Linked DNA regions of Cupriavidus necator. The protein of the gene in region 2 binds, or shares a complex with, the protein of the main gene of each other region. Links are inferred from orthologs where the notes say so. Each region holds a gene or a part of one and is shown on either strand. Other genes may lie near its edges.

Region 1 (9,857 bases), 2.9 Mb from region 2 along the record:
GGCTGCCGGCGTCAAGGTCTTGTTCGCCTCGCTGACCGGCGACGCGGGGCTGGACATGCTGGTCGGCGCCTTCCTGACCATCCTGTGCTATTCCAGCCTGGCCGTGGTGCTGTTCTGCGGCGCGCTGGCCTCGGCCGGCGTGGTGTCGATCCACGTGGCGCTGGCGCTGGTGCTGGGGGCCAACCTGGGTTCGGGCATCTCGGCGCTGCTGACCACCTCGGGCAACAACCAGCCGGGCAAACGCGTGACGCTGGGCAACCTGCTGTCGCGCCTGCTGGGCTGTCTGGTGGCGCTGCCGCTGCTGGGCCAGGCCGAGGAGCTGCTGGCGCTGCTGGACCATGACCCGCAACGGCTGATCGTCAATTTCCATCTGCTGTTCAACGTCGCGCTGGCGGTGCTGCTGCTGGGCGCCACCGCGCCGCTGGCGCGGCTGTGCGAGAAGGTACTGCCCGGGCGCAACACCGGCGACAGCCAGGTCACGCCGCGCCACCTCGATACGGCCGCGCTGTCCACGCCAACGCTGGCGCTGGCCAACGCCGCGCGCGAAGTGCTGCGCATCGGCGACCGCGTCGAGCAGATGCTGGACAACATGCTGCGCGTGCTGCGCACCAACGACGCCAAGCTGGCCGACGCCACCTGCCGCATCGACAACGAGGTGGATGACCTCTACACCGCGATCAAGCTCTACCTGACGCGCATCAGCCTGGAAGCGCTGGACGAGCGCGACGGCCAGCGCTGGACCGAGATCATCTCGCTCACCATCAACCTGGAACACGCGGGCGACATCATCGAGCGCATCCTGCTCGATACCAAGGACAAGAAGATCGCCCACAACCTGATGTTCTCGGAGGCGGGAATGCAGGAAATCGCCGAGATGCACGCGCGCCTGGTCGCCAATCTGCGGCTGGGCCTGTCGGTGTTTCTCAACGGCGACCTCAAGAGCGCCCAGGCGCTGATGGCGGAAAAAGCGAACTTCCGCGAGCTGGAGCGCAAGTACGCGCGCACCCACCTGCAGCGCGTGGCGGTGCAGACCGCCGAGAGCATCGAGACCAGCTCATTGCACCTGGATGTGATCAGCGAGCTCAAACGGCTGAATTCGCTGTTCTGTGCGACGGCTTATCCGGTGCTGGAGCAGGCTGGGGTGCTCAACCGCAGCCGGATGAAGGAAGACGATGTGCCGGCGGTGCCGGCGGTGCAGGCAGCGCAGCACTGAGCGGCGACGCTAGAGCTTGTAGCCGAACTTCCGCAACAGCGCCTTGCGCTCGGCCACATCGGCATCGGTCTCGATCCCCAGCGGCGAGGCACCATCGATCACGCCCACCACGCCGCGTCCGGCATCGGTCTGGGCGATGATCACCTCGGTCGGGTTGGCCGTTGCGCAGAAGATGCGGCACACCTCCGGCACTGCCCGCACCGCGGCCAGCACGTTGACCGGAAAGAACCCGTCGCCGAGGAAGATCACGAAGGTATGCCCGGCGCCGATGGCGCGGGCGTTCTCGCAGGCCAGGTCGATCAGGTCTTCATCTGTGCCCGACCAACGCACCAGGCGCTTGCCCGAGGCCTCGCAGAACGCCAGCCCGAAGAGGATGCCCGGCACCGTGCCGACCAGCGCCTCGTGCAGGTCTTCCACGGTCTTGATGAAATGCGAATGGCCGAAGATGAAGTTGGTGGCTTCCGGCTTGGTGACCGGTACGACCGTCAGTTCCATGGCTGGCTCCAGAATGGCGGCGCGGCTTGCCGCCATCCGGTTCATGGTAGGGCGCGGGGTGGTGAATGCAAGCGGGCAGGGATCCTCGCATGGCACGCGTACCTGCTATACCGGATGGACTGGCCCGTCACCGGAGACGCCGATGCCGCTTCTTCGCCTCTTCCTCGCATGGCTTGCCATGGCGCCGTGCGTGGCCGCCGCCCAGGTCGTTCCGGCATCACAGGGCGAAATCGCCGTCAGTGAACTGAAGCGCCCCAATGTCGTCGTCGTGCTGCGGCATGCGAGTGCGCCGGGGGTCGGCGATCCGCCGGGCTTCAAGCTGGACGACTGTTCGACCCAGCGCAACCTGGACGCGAACGGCCGGCAGCAGGCGGCGAGGCTCGGTAGCAGCTGGAAGGCGGCGGGCTTCCGGCCGACGCGGGTCTACAGCAGCGCCTGGTGCCGCTGCCAGGACACCGCCCGCCTGATCGACCTGGGTCCGGTGCGGGTCCAGCCATTGCTCAATTCATTTTTTGGCGCGGATGCACAGCGCCGGGAAGCGCAGACCGCGCAGCTTTCGCGCTTTATCGACGGGCTCGATCCGCGCGGCGGGCCTTACCTGCTGGTCACGCACCAGGTGGTGATCACCGCGCTGAGCGGCCACGGCGCAGACAGCGGTGGCGGCGTCGCGATCGAACTGCAGCCGGGCGGAGCGCCGCGCCGCGCGCGGGTGCTGCCCAACGCCGGGCTGGACTGAAGGGGCAGGCCCGCCTCAGCAGCGGCAAGCTCACCTCATCTTGATACACCTCAACTTGTGCAATCGCTTGCGTAAGCGAGTCGCGACAATTCTTCCCGGGCCTGTATCCGAAAATTCCTAAGGCCTTACCGCTCCAGCAATGGCTTCAGATACTTGCCCGTAAAGCTCGCCTTGCTCCTGGCCACATCCTCCGGCGTGCCGCGCGCGATCACCTGGCCGCCACCGGCGCCGCCTTCCGGCCCCATGTCGATCAGCCAGTCCGCGGTCTTGATGACATCGAGGTTGTGTTCGATGATGACCACGGTATTGCCCTGGTCGCGCAGCTTGTGGATGACCTTGAGCAGCAGCTCGATATCGTGGAAGTGCAGCCCGGTGGTGGGCTCGTCCAGGATATAGAGCGTGCGCCCGGTGTCGCGCTTGGACAGCTCCAGCGACAGCTTGACGCGCTGCGCCTCGCCGCCCGACAGCGTGGTCGCCGACTGGCCCAGCCGGATATAGCCCAGGCCCACGTCCAGCAGCGTCTGCAGCTTGCGCCGCACCACCGGCACCGCGCTGAAGAACTCGTGCGCCTGCTCGACGGTCAGGTCCAGCACCTCGGAGATGTTCTTGCCCTTGTACAGGACTTCCAGCGTCTCGCGGTTGTAGCGCTTGCCGTGGCAGACATCGCACGGCACATAGACGTCGGGCAGGAAGTGCATCTCGACCTTGAGCACGCCGTCGCCCTGGCACGATTCGCAGCGCCCGCCCTTGACGTTGAACGAGAAGCGGCCCGGGTCGTAGCCGCGCTCCTTTGCCGACGGCACGCCGGCGAACAGTTCGCGGATGGGCGTGAACAGGCCCGTATAGGTGGCCGGATTGGAACGCGGCGTGCGTCCGATCGGGCTCTGGTCGACGTTGATGACCTTGTCGAAATGCTCGAGCCCCTCGATGCGGTCGTGCGGCGCCGGCTCCGGCGTCGAGCCGTACAGGTGGCGCGCCACCGCATGGTAGAGCGTGTCGTTGATCAGCGTCGACTTGCCCGAGCCGGACACGCCGGTGATGCAGGTCAGCAGGCCCACCGGCACTTCGGCGGTGACGTTGCGCAGGTTGTTGCCGCTGGCGTTGACGATGCGCAGCAGGCGCTCATCGTCGGGCGCGGCGCGCTCCTTCGGCACCTCGATGCGGCGCTGGCCGGACAGGTACTGGCCGGTCAGCGATGCCGGCGACTCCTCGATCTGCCGCGGCGTGCCCTCGGCCACGATCATGCCGCCGTGCACGCCGGCGCCCGGGCCGATGTCGACCACGTAATCGCAGGCGCGGATCATGTCCTCGTCGTGCTCGACCACCAGCACCGAGTTGCCGATGTCGCGCAGGTGCTTGAGCGTGCCGATCAGACGGTCGTTGTCGCGCTGGTGCAGGCCGATCGAGGGCTCGTCCAGCACATACATCACGCCGGTCAGACCCGAGCCGATCTGCGACGCCAGCCGGATGCGCTGGGCCTCGCCGCCCGACAGCGTATCGGCGCTGCGCTCCAGTGACAGGTAGTCCAGCCCGACGTTGTTCAGGAAGTTCAGCCGCGCCGAGATCTCCTTGATGATCTTGTCGCCGATCTCGCGTTTGGCGCCGTGCATGTCCAGCGTCAGGAAGTAGGTCAGCGCGTCGCGCAGCGGCCAGCCGTTGATCTCGAAGATCGCGCGTGCCTGCTCGCCCTCGCCCAGCTTGACGTGGCGCGCCTCGGTGCGCAGGCGGGTGCCTTGGCAGGCGGGGCAGGGCTGGTTGTTCTGGTACTTGGCCAGTTCCTCGCGCACGGCGACCGAATCGGTTTCGCGGTAGCGGCGCTCCAGGTTGGGGATGATCCCTTCGAACACATGCTCGCGCACGGTGGTGCGGCCGCGTTCGTTGATATAGGTGAACGGGATTTCCTGCTCGCCCGAGCCGTGCAGCACCGACTGCTGCACGTTTTCCGGCAACTCCTCGAACGGGGTCTCGGTGTCGAAGTCGTAGTACGCTGCCAGGCCTTGCAGCATCTGGAAGTAGAACTGGTTGCGGCGGTCCCAGCCCTTGATCGCGCCCGAGGCCAGCGACAGGTTGGGGAAGGCCACCACGCGCTTGGGATCGAAGAAGGTGATCTGGCCCAGCCCGTCGCAGCTAGGGCAGGCGCCCATCGGGTTGTTGAACGAGAACAGCCGCGGCTCCAGCTCCTGCAGCGAGTACGAGCAGATCGGGCAGGCAAACTTGGAGCTGAACATATGCTCCTTGCCGCTGTCGAGTTCCAGCGCAAGCGCGCGGCCATCGGCTAGGCGCAACGCGGTCTCGAACGATTCGGCCAGGCGCTGCTTGATGTCGGCGCGCACCTTGACGCGGTCCACCACCACTTCAATGGTGTGCTTCTCGGTCTTCTTCAGTTTCGGCAGCGCATCGACCTCATAGACCTTGGCCTCGGCCTCGTGCGCGGTGCCGCCGCCCGAGCGGATGCGAAAGCGCACGAAGCCCTGCGCCTGCATGCTGTCGAACAGGTCCGAATGCTCGCCCTTGCGGTCGGCCACCACTGGCGCCAGGATCATCAGCTTGGTGTCCTCGGGCAGCGCCAGCGCGGCGTCCACCATCTGCGACACGCTCTGCGCTTGCAGCGGCAGGTTGTGGTCGGGGCAGTAGGGCGTGCCGGCGCGGGCGTACAGCAGGCGCAGGTAGTCGTGGATCTCGGTGACGGTGCCGACAGTCGAACGCGGGTTGTGGCTGGTGGCCTTCTGCTCGATCGAGATCGCCGGCGACAGGCCTTCGATCAGGTCCACGTCCGGCTTTTCCATCAGCTGCAGGAACTGGCGGGCATAGGCGGACAGAGACTCCACGTAGCGGCGCTGGCCCTCGGCATAGAGCGTGTCGAAGGCAAGCGAGGACTTGCCCGAGCCCGACAGGCCGGTGATCACGATCAGCCGGTTGCGCGGCAGGTCGAGATTGATGTTCTTCAGGTTGTGGGTACGCGCCCCACGGATCTTGATTTCTTCCATATGCCGAAAAGTCGTCGCCAGACAGGCCGCCCTGCCGGGGTTGGCAAGGCTGTCTGAAGGAATCGCAAAACCCAGAAACAAGTACCGTATTTGGCACTTCCGACCGCTGGCGACGGCCGGAATGCGCGCCCGGGCACACGCCCGGGGGCCAGCTGGCATGGCCAGGTGACCCGGGAAGCGCGAAGGAGCAAACCTGTTAATATACCCAACTTCGGTTTCCGGGGTGGCCCGCGCCATGCAGGCGCCCGGCGAAGCCGCCGCCGGCCCCGGGTTCCGGGCGGCAACTTCCCCCCGCGATCCCGATCGAAACTGCCGTTGCGATGCACCGGCAGCCAGCCTGACAGATTCCACGATCCCACGATCGCAATGCCGTCGATCCAGTCTTCTTCCCCGGGTGCGGGTGCCGCTGACGCATCCCAGGCCCCCGCCCGCGAACGCATGACCCGCGCCGAGCTGCGCGCCGCCGTGTCGCTGGCCAGCATCTTCGCGCTGCGCATGCTGGGCCTGTTCCTGATCCTGCCCGTCTTTGCCGAATACGCGCACAGCCTGCCCGACGGGCACGACGCCCAGCGCGTGGGCCTGGCCATGGGCATCTATGGCCTGATGCAGGCATTCCTGCACATCCCGCTGGGCTGGCTGTCCGACCGCATCGGGCGCAAGCCGGTGATGGTGGCCGGGCTGCTGCTGTTCATCGCCGGCGGGCTGGTGGCCGCCTTTTCCGACACGCTCAGCGGCATCATCGCCGGCCGCGCGCTGCAGGGCACGGGCGCGATCTCCGCGGCCATCACTGCCTGCATCGCCGACCTGACGCGCGAACGGCATCGCACCAAGGCGATGGCGATGGTGGGCGGCAGCATCGGCCTGACCTTCGCGCTGTCGCTGGTGATTGCCTCGCCGCTGCTGCACAGCATCGGCATGTCCGGCATCTTCGGGCTGATGTCGGTGCTGGGGCTGGTGGCCATCGGCGTGACGCTGTTCCTGGTGCCGACCCCGCCGCCGCCGCATCCGGTGCGCCTGCCGTTCCGCAAGGTGCTGCTCAACGCCGACCTGGCGCGCCTGAACGTCGGCGTGCTGGCGCTGCACGCTTCCCAGGTGGCCATGTTCATGGTGGTGCCCACCATGCTGGCCGATGCCGGCATGCCGCTGGACCAGCACTGGAAGGTCTACCTGCCGGTGGTGCTGGTGTCCTTCGTGCTGATGCTGGGCCCGATGATGGCGGCCGAGCGCTACGGCCGCGTGCGCCCGGTGCTGCTGGGCGCGGTCGCGCTGATGACCGCGGTGCAGCTGCTGTTTGCCGCCGTGCACGGGCTGTGGGCCATCGTCGGCGTGCTGCTGCTCTTCTTCGTCGCGTTCAACGTGCTGGAAGCGATGCAGCCTTCGCTGGTGTCGCGCTACGCCGCGGCCGCGCGCGGGGCGGCGCTGGGCGTCTACAACACCACGCAGGCGCTGGGCCTGTTCCTGGGCGGCGCGGCCGGTGGCTGGCTGCTCAAGCACGAGGGGCGCAGCGCCGTGTTCGTCGGTTGCGCGGTGGTGCTGTTGCTCTGGCTTATAATCGCCTGGAGCATGAAGGCGCCGCCGGCGCGCGGGCAGGAAGCTGCACCGGCAACGCCGGCCTGATCCGCATCACATCGTAAAGAATCCGGCCTGGAAAAGGCCTAGCATGATCGCGCCACCCGACGTCTGGCCGGGGGCGCGATGTTCGTTTACGTCGCCGCAGTATCGCGTCACACTACATCCGCTTTACCGTCATCGTATTGCCACGCTTTTCAACACAGCGCGTGGCTTTTGGAGAACATTTCATGGCATCGGTCAACAAAGTCATTCTCGTCGGCAACCTCGGCGCAGACCCGGAAACCCGCTACCTGCCCAGCGGCGACGCCGTGACCAATATCCGCCTGGCGACCACCGATCGCTACAAGGACAAGCAGAGCGGCGAGATGAAGGAGGCCACCGAATGGCACCGCGTCTCGTTCTTCGGCAAGATCGCCGAAATCGCCGGCCAGTACCTGCGCAAGGGATCGTCGGTCTATATCGAAGGCCGCATCCGCACCCGCAAGTGGCAGGACCAGTCGGGCCAGGACAAGTACTCCACTGAAATCGTTGCCGACCAGATGCAGATGCTGGGCTCGCGCCAGGGTGGTGGCGGCGGTGGCGGTGACGAAGGCGGCTACGGTGGCGGCGCAGGCGGCGGTGGTGGCTACAGCCGCGAAGCGTCGGGCGGCGGCTACGGCGGTGGCCGCGGCGGCCAGGGCGGCGGCCAGAGCGGTGGCGCTGCGCGCCGGCCGCAGCAGCCCGCCTCGAATGGTTTCGAGGATATGGACGACGATATCCCGTTCTGAGCACGGACTCGCTTCAAGCATCACCCCCGAAAGCCCGCATAAGCGGGCTTTTTTGTGTCCGCATTTTCCGCGCAAACCGCATTTCCTCATGCGCACACATTCGTATGCGGATGTGCGGCCACACCCTATATTTTGCATTCTTAATTTGTATGCAAACTGAGGGTGGTGCGTGAAGGTGGGGAACACAAGGCGCAGTCACGCCATGGCGCTTGCCGGCGTGCTGGCGGGGGCGAGCTGCGGCGTTACGCAGCAGGCGCAGGCGCAATCAGTATCGACTTCCATATCGGTCTACGGCCTGATCGACACCATGGTCCGCTACTCGGACAACAACCGCGGGGACGAGCGCCTGGCTGAACTGAGCGAGGGCTACTTCAGCGGTTCGCGCTGGGGCGCGCGCGGCAATGAGGCGCTGGGTGCGGGATGGTCGGCGCTGTTCAACCTGGAAAGCGGCTTCGACCTGGCCTCGGGTACTTCGCTGCAAGGCACCGCGGCGTCGAACTACGGACAGGTTGGCACGCAGGGTACAGGCCGGCTGTTCGGCCGGCAGTCTTACCTGGGGATCGAGCACCAGGCGTGGGGGAAGCTGACGTTCGGACGCCAGTTCACCACGGCCTATGACGCGACCTTCCGCTTCCAGCCCTATGGCCATCCCAATCTCGATGCGGTGGCCATTCTTAACGGCTATACCGGTCCGCGGCAAGACAACATGGCGAAGTACGCGGGCAGGTGGGGCGCGTTCTCGGCGGCGGCGCACTATACCTTCGGCGAAGTGCCGGGCGATGCGGCGGCCAGCAGCAGCCGGGGGCTGGCGCTGGCCTGGACCACGGCACGGATCGACATTGGTGCCCTGTTCCAGAGCACCAATGCGCTGGCCACCGAAGAGAAGCGCACGATCTGGGGCATCGGCGGCAGCAGCCAGCTGGGGCGTGTCAAGCTGGCGCTCGGCTACCTGGACAACCGCTACCACCTGAGCCCGACCCGCAACCATGTGCTGACCGGCGGCGCCACGGTGCAGGCAACGCCCGCGCTGGCGGTGTCGCTGGCGGCCGGCTATGACCGGCAGAGCGCCGCCAGCGGCCACCGGCTGATGCTGACCAGCGTGGCGGAGTACAGCTTGTCCAGACGCACCAGCGTCTATGCGGAAGCCGATTTCAACCGCATCAGCGGCAGCTATGCGCTGCCCGCCTTCATGGGCGTGCGTGGCAACAAGTTCGGCGGCGGCGTCGGCCTGCGCCATCGCCTGTAAAGCCGGAGGGCCACCGTGATTTCGAGAAGACAGTTCCTTGCCGCGGCGCTGGCCGCGCCGGCATTGCCGGGGATGCCGGCGCGCGCGGACAGCGGCGCCGCGGCATGGCCGCGCCATCCGGTGCGGCTGGTGGTGACTTTCCCGCCGGGCGGGTCCAGCGACATCGTGGCGCGGCTGCTGGCACCGGTGCTGCAGGAAAAGCTGGGGCAGCCATTCGTGACCGACAACCGGCCGGGGGCGGGATCGACGATTGGCGCGGCTGCGGTCGCCGCGGCGCCCAATGACGGCTACACGCTGCTGATGTCGAACTCGGCGGCGCTGAGCATCTCGCCGTTCCTGCTCAGGCGGCCCGCCTACGACCCGGTACGCAGCTTCACGCACGTGCATTACATCGGCGCGGTGCCGACCGTCTTTGCCGTGCATCCGTCGGTGCCGGCGCGCAACCTCGCGGAGCTGGCGGCGTGGATCCGCGCGCAGCGCGAGCCGGTGCCGTTCGGCAGCGGCGGGGCGGCGTCGGTGGCGCATATCGTCGGCGAGCTGTTTGGCCAGCAGGCGGGGTTGCGGCTGACCCATGTGCCATACAAGGGCGCGGGTCCGATGCGCGCCGACCTGCTCGGCGGACAGATCCCGTTTGCGGTGGATGCCCTGCCGCAGAACCTGCCGTTGCTGCAGTCCGGCGCCTTGCGCCTGCTGGCGGTGACCTCGGCGCAACGCGTGCCGCAGGCGCCCCAGCTGCCCACCGTGGCGCAAGCCGGCTATCCCGGCCTGGTGGCCGAAAACTTCGTCGGCGTCTCCGCGCCGGCCAACCTGCCTGAGGACATCGTGCAACGCTTGCATCAAC
Region 2 (10,369 bases):
CGCGCAAGCACCGCCCCGCCATCGACGAGATCTACCGCTCGATGCTGGACAACTGGCGCATCATCCTGGCCGGCTGCATGATGGTGGTGATGACCACGGTGTCGTTCTACATGATCACCGCATACACGCCGACCTTCGGCAAGACCGTGCTGAAGCTGGACGACACCGACAACCTGATCGTCACCATGTGCGTGGGCCTGTCCAACTTCATCTGGCTGCCGCTGATGGGCGCGCTGTCGGACCGCATCGGACGCAAGCCACTGCTGGTGTTCTTCACCGTGGCAACGCTGCTGACCGCGTACCCCGCCGTGTCATGGCTGGTGGCCGAGCCGTCGTTCTCGCGGCTGCTGATGGTGGAGCTGTGGCTGTCGTTCCTGTACGGCAGTTATAACGGCGCCATGGTGGTGGCGCTGACCGAGATCATGCCGCCCGCGGTGCGCACCACCGGCTTCTCGCTGGCCTACAGCCTGGCCACGGCGCTGTTCGGCGGCTTCACCCCGGCAATCTCGACCTGGCTGATCCACGCCACCGGCAACAAGGCGGCGCCGGGGCTGTGGCTGATGTTCGCCGCGCTGTGCGGACTGGTTGCCACGCTGGTGATCTTCCGGGCGCAACGAGTGGAGCCCGTCATGCATCCGGCCTGAACACGGCTGGTTGAACTCGCCGCAATCGTCACCAACTTGCCATAAGCGGGCCCAGCGCGCATGGCATACTTGCCCTTCCGCATCGAAGCCGCCTGGCTGATGCCGCGGCTTCCCATGCCGGGATTCGCTCCAGGCGTCACATGGCTTGCCTATCGGGCTCTTTGAGAATATCAATTAGCCCGGCACCTGGTGATGACGCATAATCACGTTTTGTCGCGGTAAGCCGCGTAGCCGGCCCACGCCAGCCGCGCGGCAGCAGCACCGCTCTCATTGCAACCGTATCAGGAGATAGTCTATGAAGACCGTTGGTGACAAGCTCGAAGCCTTCCACGTCGTCGGTGTCAAGCCGGGTTTCAACAATCACGAAGAGAACGGCCAGTCGGCTTTCGAAGACATCACCGAAAAGTCGTTCGAAGGCAAGTGGAAGATCATCTACTTCTACCCGAAGGACTTCACCTTCGTCTGCCCGACCGAAATCGTTGCCTTCGCCAAGCTGAACGGCGACTTCGCCGACCGCGACGCGATCGTGCTGGGCGGCTCGACCGACAACGAATTCGTCAAGCTGGCATGGCGCCGCGAACACAAGGACCTGAACAAGCTGAACCAGTGGCAGTTCGCCGACGTGACCGGTTCGCTGATCGACCAGCTGGGCGTGCGTGACCACGCTGCCGGCGTTGCCCTGCGCGCGACCTTCATCGTCGACCCGGACAACGTGATCCAGCATGTGTCGGTGAACAACCTGAACGTGGGCCGCAACCCGGAAGAAGTCCTGCGTATCCTGGACGGCCTGCAAACGGACGAGCTGTGCCCGTGCAACCGTGCCGTTGGTGGCGCCACGCTGTAATTTGCTATCAGTCGCCAGACACACCTTGGCGATTCGCGGAGGGCGCTGCCCTCCGCATCAAAACCCGCTTGCGCGGGTTTTTTGGGCCCGTATCGATAGGAGAAATAAATGGAATTCATCAGCACGATTAAGAATCTCATCCCCGATTACGCCAAGGACATCCGCCTGAACGTGGACGGCACCATCGCGCGCTCTTCGCTGGAAGGCAACGATGCGGTCGGCGTGGCACTGGCGGCGGCATTTGCGGCGCAGAGCAAGGTGCTGGTGGATGCCATCCGCAACGCCGGCGTGCTGTCGCCCGAGGAAACCAACGGCGCGCAGACCGCGGCCGCGCTGATGGGCATGAACAACACCTGGTACCCGTACGTCGAAATGGCCGACGATCCCGACCTGGCCAGCCAGCCGGCCGGCCTGCGCATGAACGCCTATGCCACCCATGGCGGCGTGGACAAGCGCCGTTTCGAGATGTACGCACTGGCCGCCTCGATCGTGGGCAAGTGCCACTTCTGCGTGAAGTCGCACTACCAGCTGCTGAAGAATGAACAGGGCATGACCGCGCAGCAACTGCGCGATGTCGGCCGCATTGCCGCCGTGATCGTGGCCGCCGCCAACGTGATCGCCGCGTAATAAGCCCCGCCACAGCGCGCCCCCGCGCCCTCCGCGGCGCCCTGCCACGGGCGCCGTAGCACAGCAGCCGGCAGCTTCCCATCAGGAGTTGCCGGCTGTTCCCATCCTGCAACCGCCCCGCGCCAGGGCTGCACAGGTGCGGCGATCAGCCTACAATCCAGGCAGGACACGCACTTTCAGGCTGCCATGACCCTGCCTTCGCCGACTTCCCCCCGTTTCCACTACCGCCTCGCGGCGGTGCATGACTGGGGCGACATCGCCGCCGTCACGCAACAAGCCTACGGGCAATATGAGCTGGCCATCATGGAAGACTGCCGCGCGTCGTTCCAGCGCGGCATGCAGGCAGTGCTGGCGACCAGCCATCCGGATATGGAATGGTGGGTGGCGGAGACCGATCACGGCATCATGGGCGCCGTGCTGTTCTGCCATCCGGGCGCCACGCTGCCGGCACTGGACGGCAGCACCATCACCCTGACCCAGCCGGAAGCCCGGCTGCTGTCGGTCAGCCCGCAGGCGCGCGGCCTGGGCCTGGGCCGCACGCTGATGCAGATCTGCATCCAGCGCGCGCGCGATATCGGCGCGTCAACGCTGGTGGTGCGCACCATGCCGGAAATGGCATCGGCCATCCGGCTGTGCCAGCAGATGGGCTTCACCAAGCGCACCGAAGCCGGTGCGCGCACCGGCGCAATGGCCCGCCTGATCGACTATACCTACGCCATCCCGCCGGAAAACGCCACGGCGCCAGACGCGGCGCGCCCCTGATCAGTCCTGCGCGTCGCCCACCGAGGCGCGCCAGAGCAGCACCGCGGCCTGCGCCACGATGCCCTCCTGGCGCCCTTCGAAGCCCAGCTTCTCGTTGGTCTTGGCCTTGACGTTGCAACGCCCGCGCGCAATCCCCAGGTCCTCCGCCAGGTTCGCCACCATCGCCCCGATATGCGGCGCCAGCTTGGGCGCCTGCGCGATCACGGTGGCATCGACATTGCCGATTTCATAGCCCGCCTCGCGCACGCGGCGCGCGGCCTCGCGCAGCAGCACGCGGCTGTCGGCGCCGGCGAACTGCGCGTCGGTGTCGGGGAAATGGCGGCCGATATCGCCCAGCGCGGCCGCGCCGAAGAGCGCGTCGGTGACCGCGTGCAGCAGCGCATCCGCATCGGAATGGCCCAGCAGGCCGCGGTCGTGCGGAATCTCGACCCCGCCCAGGATCAGCTTGCGGCCGGGCACCAGCGCGTGGACGTCATAGCCCTGTCCCACCCGGATATCGAAAGGCATCATGCGGTCAGGCTCCTTTGCCATCGTTGCCCAGCAGCACTTCGGCCAGTGCGAAGTCCTCCGGGTAGGTCACCTTGAAATTGCGCAGCGAGCCGTTGACCAGCCGCGGATGCAGCCCAAGACGCTCGATCGCGCTGGCCTCGTCGGTCACCACCGCGCCGGCCGCCATGGCGTCCTGCAGCGCCTGGCGCAGCACGCCCAGGCGGAACATCTGCGGCGTCTGCGCCTGCCACAGGCCCTCGCGCGGCACCGTGGCGCCGATACGGGCGTCGTCCTGGGCGCGCTTGAGCGTGTCTGGCACCGGCACCGCCAGGATGCCGCCGATGGCGGCGTCCGGGTCGTCGTCGCCGTCGCTTTCCACCGCGCGCACCAGCGCATGGATCATTGCCGGGGTCAGGCCCGGGCGCGCGGCATCGTGCACCAGCACCCAGTCGCTGTCGGTCGCGCCCAGCTGCGCCAGGTGGTGCAGCCCGGCCAGCACCGAGGCATGGCGGGTCTCGCCGCCGACAAAGGCGGTATCGAAGCGCAGCCCGGCAAAGGCGGCCGCGCCGAAGCGCGATTCCAGCGGCATGTCGTCGGGCGCCAGCACCAGCGCGGTGGCGTTGATGGCGTCGCACGCCGAGAACGCCGCCAGCGCGTACCAGATCATCGGCCGGCCGGCCACGGTCTGGTATTGCTTGGGAACGGCGCCGCCGGCGCGGCTGCCGGTACCGGCACAGGGAATCAGGGCAAAGCGGCGAGCGGGCACAGGATCGGCGTTGAGTGAAAGAGGCGCGGGCGCCTGCTGGCCGGCATGGCCAGCGGGACAACCGGTGCGCATTCTATAATACGGCCCTTGCCCGTCGCCATGCCGCGCCATTCCGCATTGACGCGTGCCCGGCAGGCGCCACGGGCCGTTGAGGTCCCCTGCCCCGACCCCCGCCCGCAATGCCGGCGGGGTGTCGTCGTTTTGAACGCCCCGCTGCCGACATGCCTGACGCCAAGCCCGCCTTCCCCTTTGTCAACCTGCCGCTGGTCAAGCCGGGGCTGCGCCACAGCGTGGCGGGCCTGCGCGGCTCGGCCGATGCGCTGGCTGTGGCCGCGTACGCTCGGCAGCACCGCGAGCGCGCGCCGATGCTGGCCGTAGTCTGCTCCCACGCGGTCGATGCCCAGCGCCTGGCCGAGGAAATCCCCTGGTTCGCGCCCGAACTGCGCGTGCGCCTGCTGCCCGACTGGGAAACCCTGCCCTACGACAGCTTCTCGCCGCACCAGGACCTGGTATCAGAGCGCCTGGCCACGCTGCACGACATCCAGACCGGGCAATGCGACGTGATGCTGGTGCCGGCCACCACCGCGCTGTACCGGCTGGCGCCGCCCGCGTTCCTGGCCGCCTACACCTTCTTCTTCAAGCAGGGCGAGCGGCTGGATGAAGCGGCGCTCAAGGCCCAGTTCACGCTGGCGGGCTACGAGCACGTCAGCGCGGTGATGCGCCCCGGCGAATACAGCGTGCGCGGCGGCCTGATCGACCTGTACCCGATGGGCTCGGCGCTGCCGTACCGGATCGACCTGTTCGGCGACGAGATCGAGACCATCCGCGCCTTCGACCCCGACACCCAGCGCAGCCTGTACCCGGTCAAGGAGGTGCGGCTGCTGCCCGGGCGCGAGTTCCCGCTCGACGAAGCCGCGCGCACCGCCTTCCGCGGCCGCTGGCGCGAGCTGTTCGAAGGCGACCCAACCAAGTCGCCGATCTACAAGGACATCGGCAACGGCGTGCCGTCGGCCGGCATCGAGTACTACCTGCCGCTGTTCTTCGAGCAGAGCGCGACCGTGTTCGACTACCTGCCCGCCGATACGCAGCTCGCGTTCGCCGGCAATGTCGACGAGGCCATCCGCCGCTTCTGGGCCGACACCACGCAGCGCTACAACTTCATGCGGCACGACCGCGAGCGCCCGCTGCTGCCGCCAGCGGACCTGTTCCTGTCCGAGGAGCAGTTCTTCGTCGCCGCCAAGCCGATGGCGCGCCTGGTGCTGCAGGCCGAAGCGAACGCGGACCAGGCCGCGTTCTCGGCCATCCTGCCCGACGTCGCGGTGAACCGCCGCGCCGATGATCCGCTGGTCAACCTGGAAGCGCTGCTACTCGACCAGCAGACCCGCGTGCTGATGTGCGCCGACTCGGCCGGGCGGCGCGAGACCCTGCTGCAGCTCTTTGCCGAAAGCGGCCTGCGCCCGCAGCCGGTGGACGACTTTGCCGCGTTCCTGGCCGGCGAAGCGCATTTCTCGATCGCGGTGGCGCCGCTGCAGAGCGGCTTTGCGCTGCCGCAGGGGCAGATCGCCTTTGTCACCGAGGCCGAGCTGTACGCCGGCACCGCGCGCCGCACCGGCCGCCGCAAGCAGGAGCAGGCCTCCGCCGTCGACTCGATGGTGCGCGACCTGGCCGAGTTGAAGATCGGCGACCCGGTGGTGCACAGCGAGCACGGCATCGGCCGCTATCAGGGCCTGGTCACGCTCGACATGGGCCAGGGCGACGAGGAATTCCTGCACCTGGACTACGACAAGGGCAGCAAGCTGTATGTGCCGGTGCACCAGTTGCATGTAATCTCGCGCTATTCCGGCGCCGATCCCGATACCGCGCCGCTGCACCACCTGGGCTCGGGCCAGTGGGACAAGGCCAAGCGCAAGGCAGCCCAGCAGATCCGCGACACCGCCGCCGAGCTGCTCAACCTGTACGCGCGCCGCGCCGCGCGCGAGGGCTTTGCCTTCCCGCTCTCGCCCAAGGACTACGAGACCTTCGCCGAAAGCTTCGGCTTCGAGGAAACGCCGGACCAGGCCGCCGCGATTGCCGCGGTGATCGCCGACATGACCTCGGGCAAGCCGATGGACCGGCTGGTGTGCGGCGACGTGGGCTTCGGCAAGACCGAGGTGGCGCTGCGCGCGGCCTTTGTCGCGGTGCTGGGCGGCAAGCAGGTGGCGATGCTGGCGCCGACCACGCTGCTGGCCGAGCAGCACTTCCAGACGCTGTCCGACCGCTTCGCCGAATGGCCGGTGCGCATCGTCGAGCTGTCGCGCTTCAAGACCAAGAAGGAAATCGACGCGGCCATCAGGCAGATCAACGAAGGCACCGTCGACATCGTCATCGGCACCCACAAGATCCTGTCCGACCAGGTCAGGTTCGAGCGCCTGGGGCTGGTCATCATCGACGAGGAACACCGCTTCGGCGTGCGCCAGAAGGAGGCGCTGAAGACCCTGCGCGCCGAGGTCGACGTGCTGACCCTGACCGCCACGCCGATCCCGCGCACGCTGGGCATGGCGCTGGAAGGCCTGCGCGACTTCTCGGTGATCGCGACCGCGCCGCAGAAGCGGCTGGCGATCAAGACCTTCGTGCGGCGCGAGGAAGACGGCGTGATCCGCGAGGCCATCCTGCGCGAGCTCAAGCGCGGCGGCCAGGTCTACTTCCTGCACAACGAGGTCGAGACCATCGAGAACAAGCGCGCGCGGCTGGCCGAGCTGGTGCCCGAAGCGCGCATTGCCGTCGCGCACGGCCAGATGCATGAGCGCGAGCTGGAGCGCGTGATGCGCGACTTCGTCGCGCGCCGCGACAACATCCTGCTGTGCACCACCATCATCGAGACCGGCATCGACGTGCCGACCGCCAACACCATCCTGATCCACCGCTCGGACAAGTTCGGCCTGGCGCAGCTGCACCAGCTGCGCGGCCGGGTCGGGCGCTCGCACCACCAGGCCTATGCCTACCTGCTGGTGCATGATGTCGAGGGCCTGACCAAGCAGGCGCAGCGCCGGCTCGAAGCGATCCAGCAGATGGAGGAACTGGGCTCGGGCTTCTACCTGGCCATGCATGACCTGGAAATCCGCGGCGCGGGCGAGGTGCTGGGCGACAAGCAGTCGGGCGAGATCCACGAGATCGGCTTCCAGCTCTACACTGACATGCTCAACGCCGCGGTCAAGGCGCTCAAGGCCGGCAAGGAACCCGACCTGATGGCGCCGCTGGCCGCGACCACCGAGATCAACCTGGGCACGCCGGCGCTGCTGCCCAACGACTACTGCGCCGACGTGCACGAGCGGCTGTCGCTGTACAAGCGACTGGCCAACTGCGAGACCGCCGAGCGCGTGGACGATATCCAGGAAGAGCTGATCGACCGCTTCGGCCGACTGCCGGCGCAGGCGCAGGCGCTGGTCGAGACCCACCGGCTGCGCATCGCCGCGGCACCGCTGGGCGTGCGCAAGATCGACGCGGGCGAGGCCACCATCAGCGTGCAGTTCGTGCCCAACCCGCCGATCGACGCGATGCGCATCATCGACCTGGTGCAGAAGAACCGCCATATCAAGCTGGCCGGGCAGGACAAGCTGCGCATCGAGGCCAAGATGCCGGACGTGGCGATCCGCGCGCAGACCATCAAGCATACGTTGCGGCAACTGGCGTAGGGGTCATGCGTATCCTGCATGGACGCGGCGCGCGGCCGGGTGTAGCATCGATTCCTTAACAAGTTAGCGATAACGCCCCCATGCCCGCCCAAGCCGCTTCTTCCCGTCAGCCCGTCACCGAAACCGCCGCGCGCGGCAGCGCGCTTGAATGGACCCAGCGGCTGGTCGCGTACGACACCACCAGCCGCAACTCCAACCTGGGCCTGATCGAGTCGGTGCGCGACCATTTCCTGGCCAAGGGGCTGAAGCCGCATCTGAGCTACAACCCGCAGCAGGACAAGGCCAACCTGTTCGTCACCGTGCCCGCCGCCGACGGCAATACCAACGGCGGCATCGTGCTCTCCGGCCATACCGACGTGGTGCCGGTGGACGGCCAGGACTGGACCACCGACCCGTTCAAGCCGGTGGTGCGCGACGGCAAGCTCTACGGCCGCGGCACCTGCGACATGAAAGGCTTTATCGGCACCAGCCTGTCGCTGCTGCCGGCCATCCTGCAGGCCAGGCTGCGCGAGCCGGTCCACTACGCGCTGTCCTTCGACGAAGAGATCGGCTGCATGGGCGCGCCCTACCTGCTGGCCGAACTGCGCGACCGCGGCGTGACGCCCGGCGGCTGCATCGTCGGCGAACCCACCAGCATGCGCGTGATCGTGGCGCACAAGGGCATCAACGCCTACCGTTGCTGCGTCAGGGGCCAGGCCGCGCACTCGTCGCTGACGCCGCGCGGCGTCAATGCGATCGAATACGCCGCGCGCCTGATCTGCTTCATCCGCGACATCGCCGATGAGTTCAAGGCCAACGGCCCCTACGACCAGGCCTTCGACGTGCCCTACACCACCGCGCAGACCGGCACCATCCAGGGCGGCATCGCGCTGAACACCATCCCGGCACTGTGCGAGTTCGTGTTCGAGTTCCGCAACCTGCCCGGCGTGGATCCCGAAGCCATCTACGCCCGCATCCAGGCCTACGCCAACGACGTGCTGCTGCCGAAGATGCGCGCCGAGCATGCCGACGCCGGCCTGACGCTGAGCAAGATCGCCGCCGCGCCGTCGCTGGACGTGGCCGAACAGGAAGCCATCACGCAGCTGGTGCGCGCGCTGACCGCCGACCGCGACACCAACAAGGTGGCCTACGGCACCGAGGCCGGCCTGTTCCAGCGCGCCGGCATTCCGGCCGTGGTGTGCGGGCCTGGCGATATCCAGCAGGCGCACAAGCCGGATGAGTTTGTTGCGCTGGAGCAGTTGGCTGCTTGCGAGGCGTTCCTGCACAAGGTGGTCGACAGCTTGCGCGTGAGCTGACTGCCGGGCATGCCAGAGCTTTGCTCCCCTCTCCCGCTTGCGGGAGAGGGGAGCAACCAATCCGCTTTTCCCGGCGCTTTGCACTTGCCGCGCGCCGCCACACCGCCTGCATCACACCAACAACAACGAAGGAGACCTTGCATGGCTGTCCGTGATTCCGCATCCCGTCCCACCACCCGCTTCGCGCTCGCCACCCTGGCGCTCGCCACCGGCCTGCTCTGCAACACCGCGCAGGCCCAGACGCAAGGCGCCGAAACCCTGCACGCCCAGATCGAAACCCGCGCCAAGGCCGTCGAGAAACAACTCATCGCGTGGCGCCGCGATATCCACCAGCATCCGGAACTGGGCAACTACGAGACGCGCACCGCCAAGCTCGTGGCCGACCAGCTGCGCAAGCTCGGCATGGAAGTGAAGACGGGCGTGGCCAAGACCGGCGTGGTCGGCGTGCTCAAGGGCGGCAAGCCCGGCCCGGTAGTGGCGCTGCGCGCCGACATGGATGCGCTGCCGGTCAAGGAACGCGTGGACGTGCCGTTCGCGTCGAAGGCCAAGGGCCAGTACCTGGGCAAGGAAGTGGACGTGATGCACGCCTGCGGCCATGACACGCACGTGGCGATTTTGATGGCCACCGCCGAGGTGCTGGCCGGCATGAAGGACCAGCTGCCCGGCACGGTCAAGTTCATCTTCCAGCCGGCCGAGGAAAGCCCGGCCGACTTCGAACCGAATGGCTCCAACACCTGGGGCGCCAAGCAGATGGTGTCCGAGGGCGTGCTGGACAATCCCAAGGTCGATGCGATCTTCGGCCTGCACGTGAGCAGCGGCATCGAATCGGGCAAGCTGGGCTGGCGCAGCGGCCCCTCGATGGCGGCGGCCGACCAGTTCTGGATCGACGTCAAGGGCCGCCAGACCCACGGCGCGCGGCCGTGGGGCGGGATCGACCCGATCGTGGTGGCGTCGCAGATCGTGATGGGCCTGCAGACCATCCAGAGCCGCCAGGTCAACGCCATGCTGGAGCCGTCGGTGATTACCGTGGGCACCATCCACGGCGGCAACCGCATGAACATCGTGCCGGAGAAGGTCGAGATGATGGGCACCGTGCGCACCTATGACGAAGGCATGAAGAAGGACATCCATGCCCGCATGAAGCGCACCACCGAGGCCATCGCCACCAGCGCCGGCGCCGAGGCCAGCTTCCGCGTGGTGGAGTTGTACAACGCCACCATCAACCAGCCGGCCCTGACCGAGAAGATGGCGCCCACGCTGCAGCGCGTGGC

The links.
Region 1: the proteins of mfd (region 2) and uvrA are in contact, whole or in part, in a crystal structure (PDB 4DFC), measured with the Escherichia coli proteins. The link is inferred for Cupriavidus necator from one-to-one orthologs.

The regions. Positions count from the first base shown.
Region 1 is NZ_CP066018.1:1,090,204-1,100,060, reverse strand. Bases 2,370-5,828 are described here. They hold uvrA (excinuclease ABC subunit UvrA), read right to left. Parts: upstream 5,432-5,828; coding sequence 2,570-5,431; downstream 2,370-2,569. Other genes in these bases: I6H87_RS05040 (MFS transporter), read left to right, coding at 5,798-5,828; I6H87_RS05050 (histidine phosphatase family protein), read left to right, coding at 2,370-2,444. Also shown: I6H87_RS05060 (Na/Pi cotransporter family protein), read left to right, coding at 1-1,213; I6H87_RS05055 (adenosine-specific kinase), read right to left, coding at 1,223-1,708; more of I6H87_RS05050, read left to right, coding at 1,851-2,369; more of I6H87_RS05040, read left to right, coding at 5,829-7,048; I6H87_RS05035 (single-stranded DNA-binding protein), read left to right, coding at 7,231-7,770; I6H87_RS05030 (porin), read left to right, coding at 7,973-9,016; I6H87_RS05025 (Bug family tripartite tricarboxylate transporter substrate binding protein), read left to right, coding at 9,032-9,857. UniProt on the Escherichia coli protein: The UvrABC repair system catalyzes the recognition and processing of DNA lesions. UvrA is an ATPase and a DNA-binding protein. A damage recognition complex composed of 2 UvrA and 2 UvrB subunits scans DNA for abnormalities.
Region 2 is NZ_CP066018.1:3,982,523-3,992,891, forward strand. What follows is about bases 4,033-8,003. They hold mfd (transcription-repair coupling factor), read left to right. Parts: upstream 4,033-4,353; coding sequence 4,354-7,803; downstream 7,804-8,003. Other genes in these bases: ispD (2-C-methyl-D-erythritol 4-phosphate cytidylyltransferase), read right to left, coding at 4,033-4,204; argE (acetylornithine deacetylase), read left to right, coding at 7,884-8,003. Outside these bases: tcuC (MFS transporter), read left to right, coding at 1-644; I6H87_RS18730 (peroxiredoxin), read left to right, coding at 940-1,488; I6H87_RS18735 (carboxymuconolactone decarboxylase family protein), read left to right, coding at 1,597-2,115; I6H87_RS18740 (GNAT family N-acetyltransferase), read left to right, coding at 2,302-2,877; ispF (2-C-methyl-D-erythritol 2,4-cyclodiphosphate synthase), read right to left, coding at 2,878-3,387; more of ispD, read right to left, coding at 3,392-4,032; more of argE, read left to right, coding at 8,004-9,098; I6H87_RS18765 (amidohydrolase), read left to right, coding at 9,240-10,369. UniProt on the Escherichia coli protein: Couples transcription and DNA repair by recognizing RNA polymerase (RNAP) stalled at DNA lesions. Mediates ATP-dependent release of RNAP and its truncated transcript from the DNA, and recruitment of nucleotide excision repair machinery to the damaged site.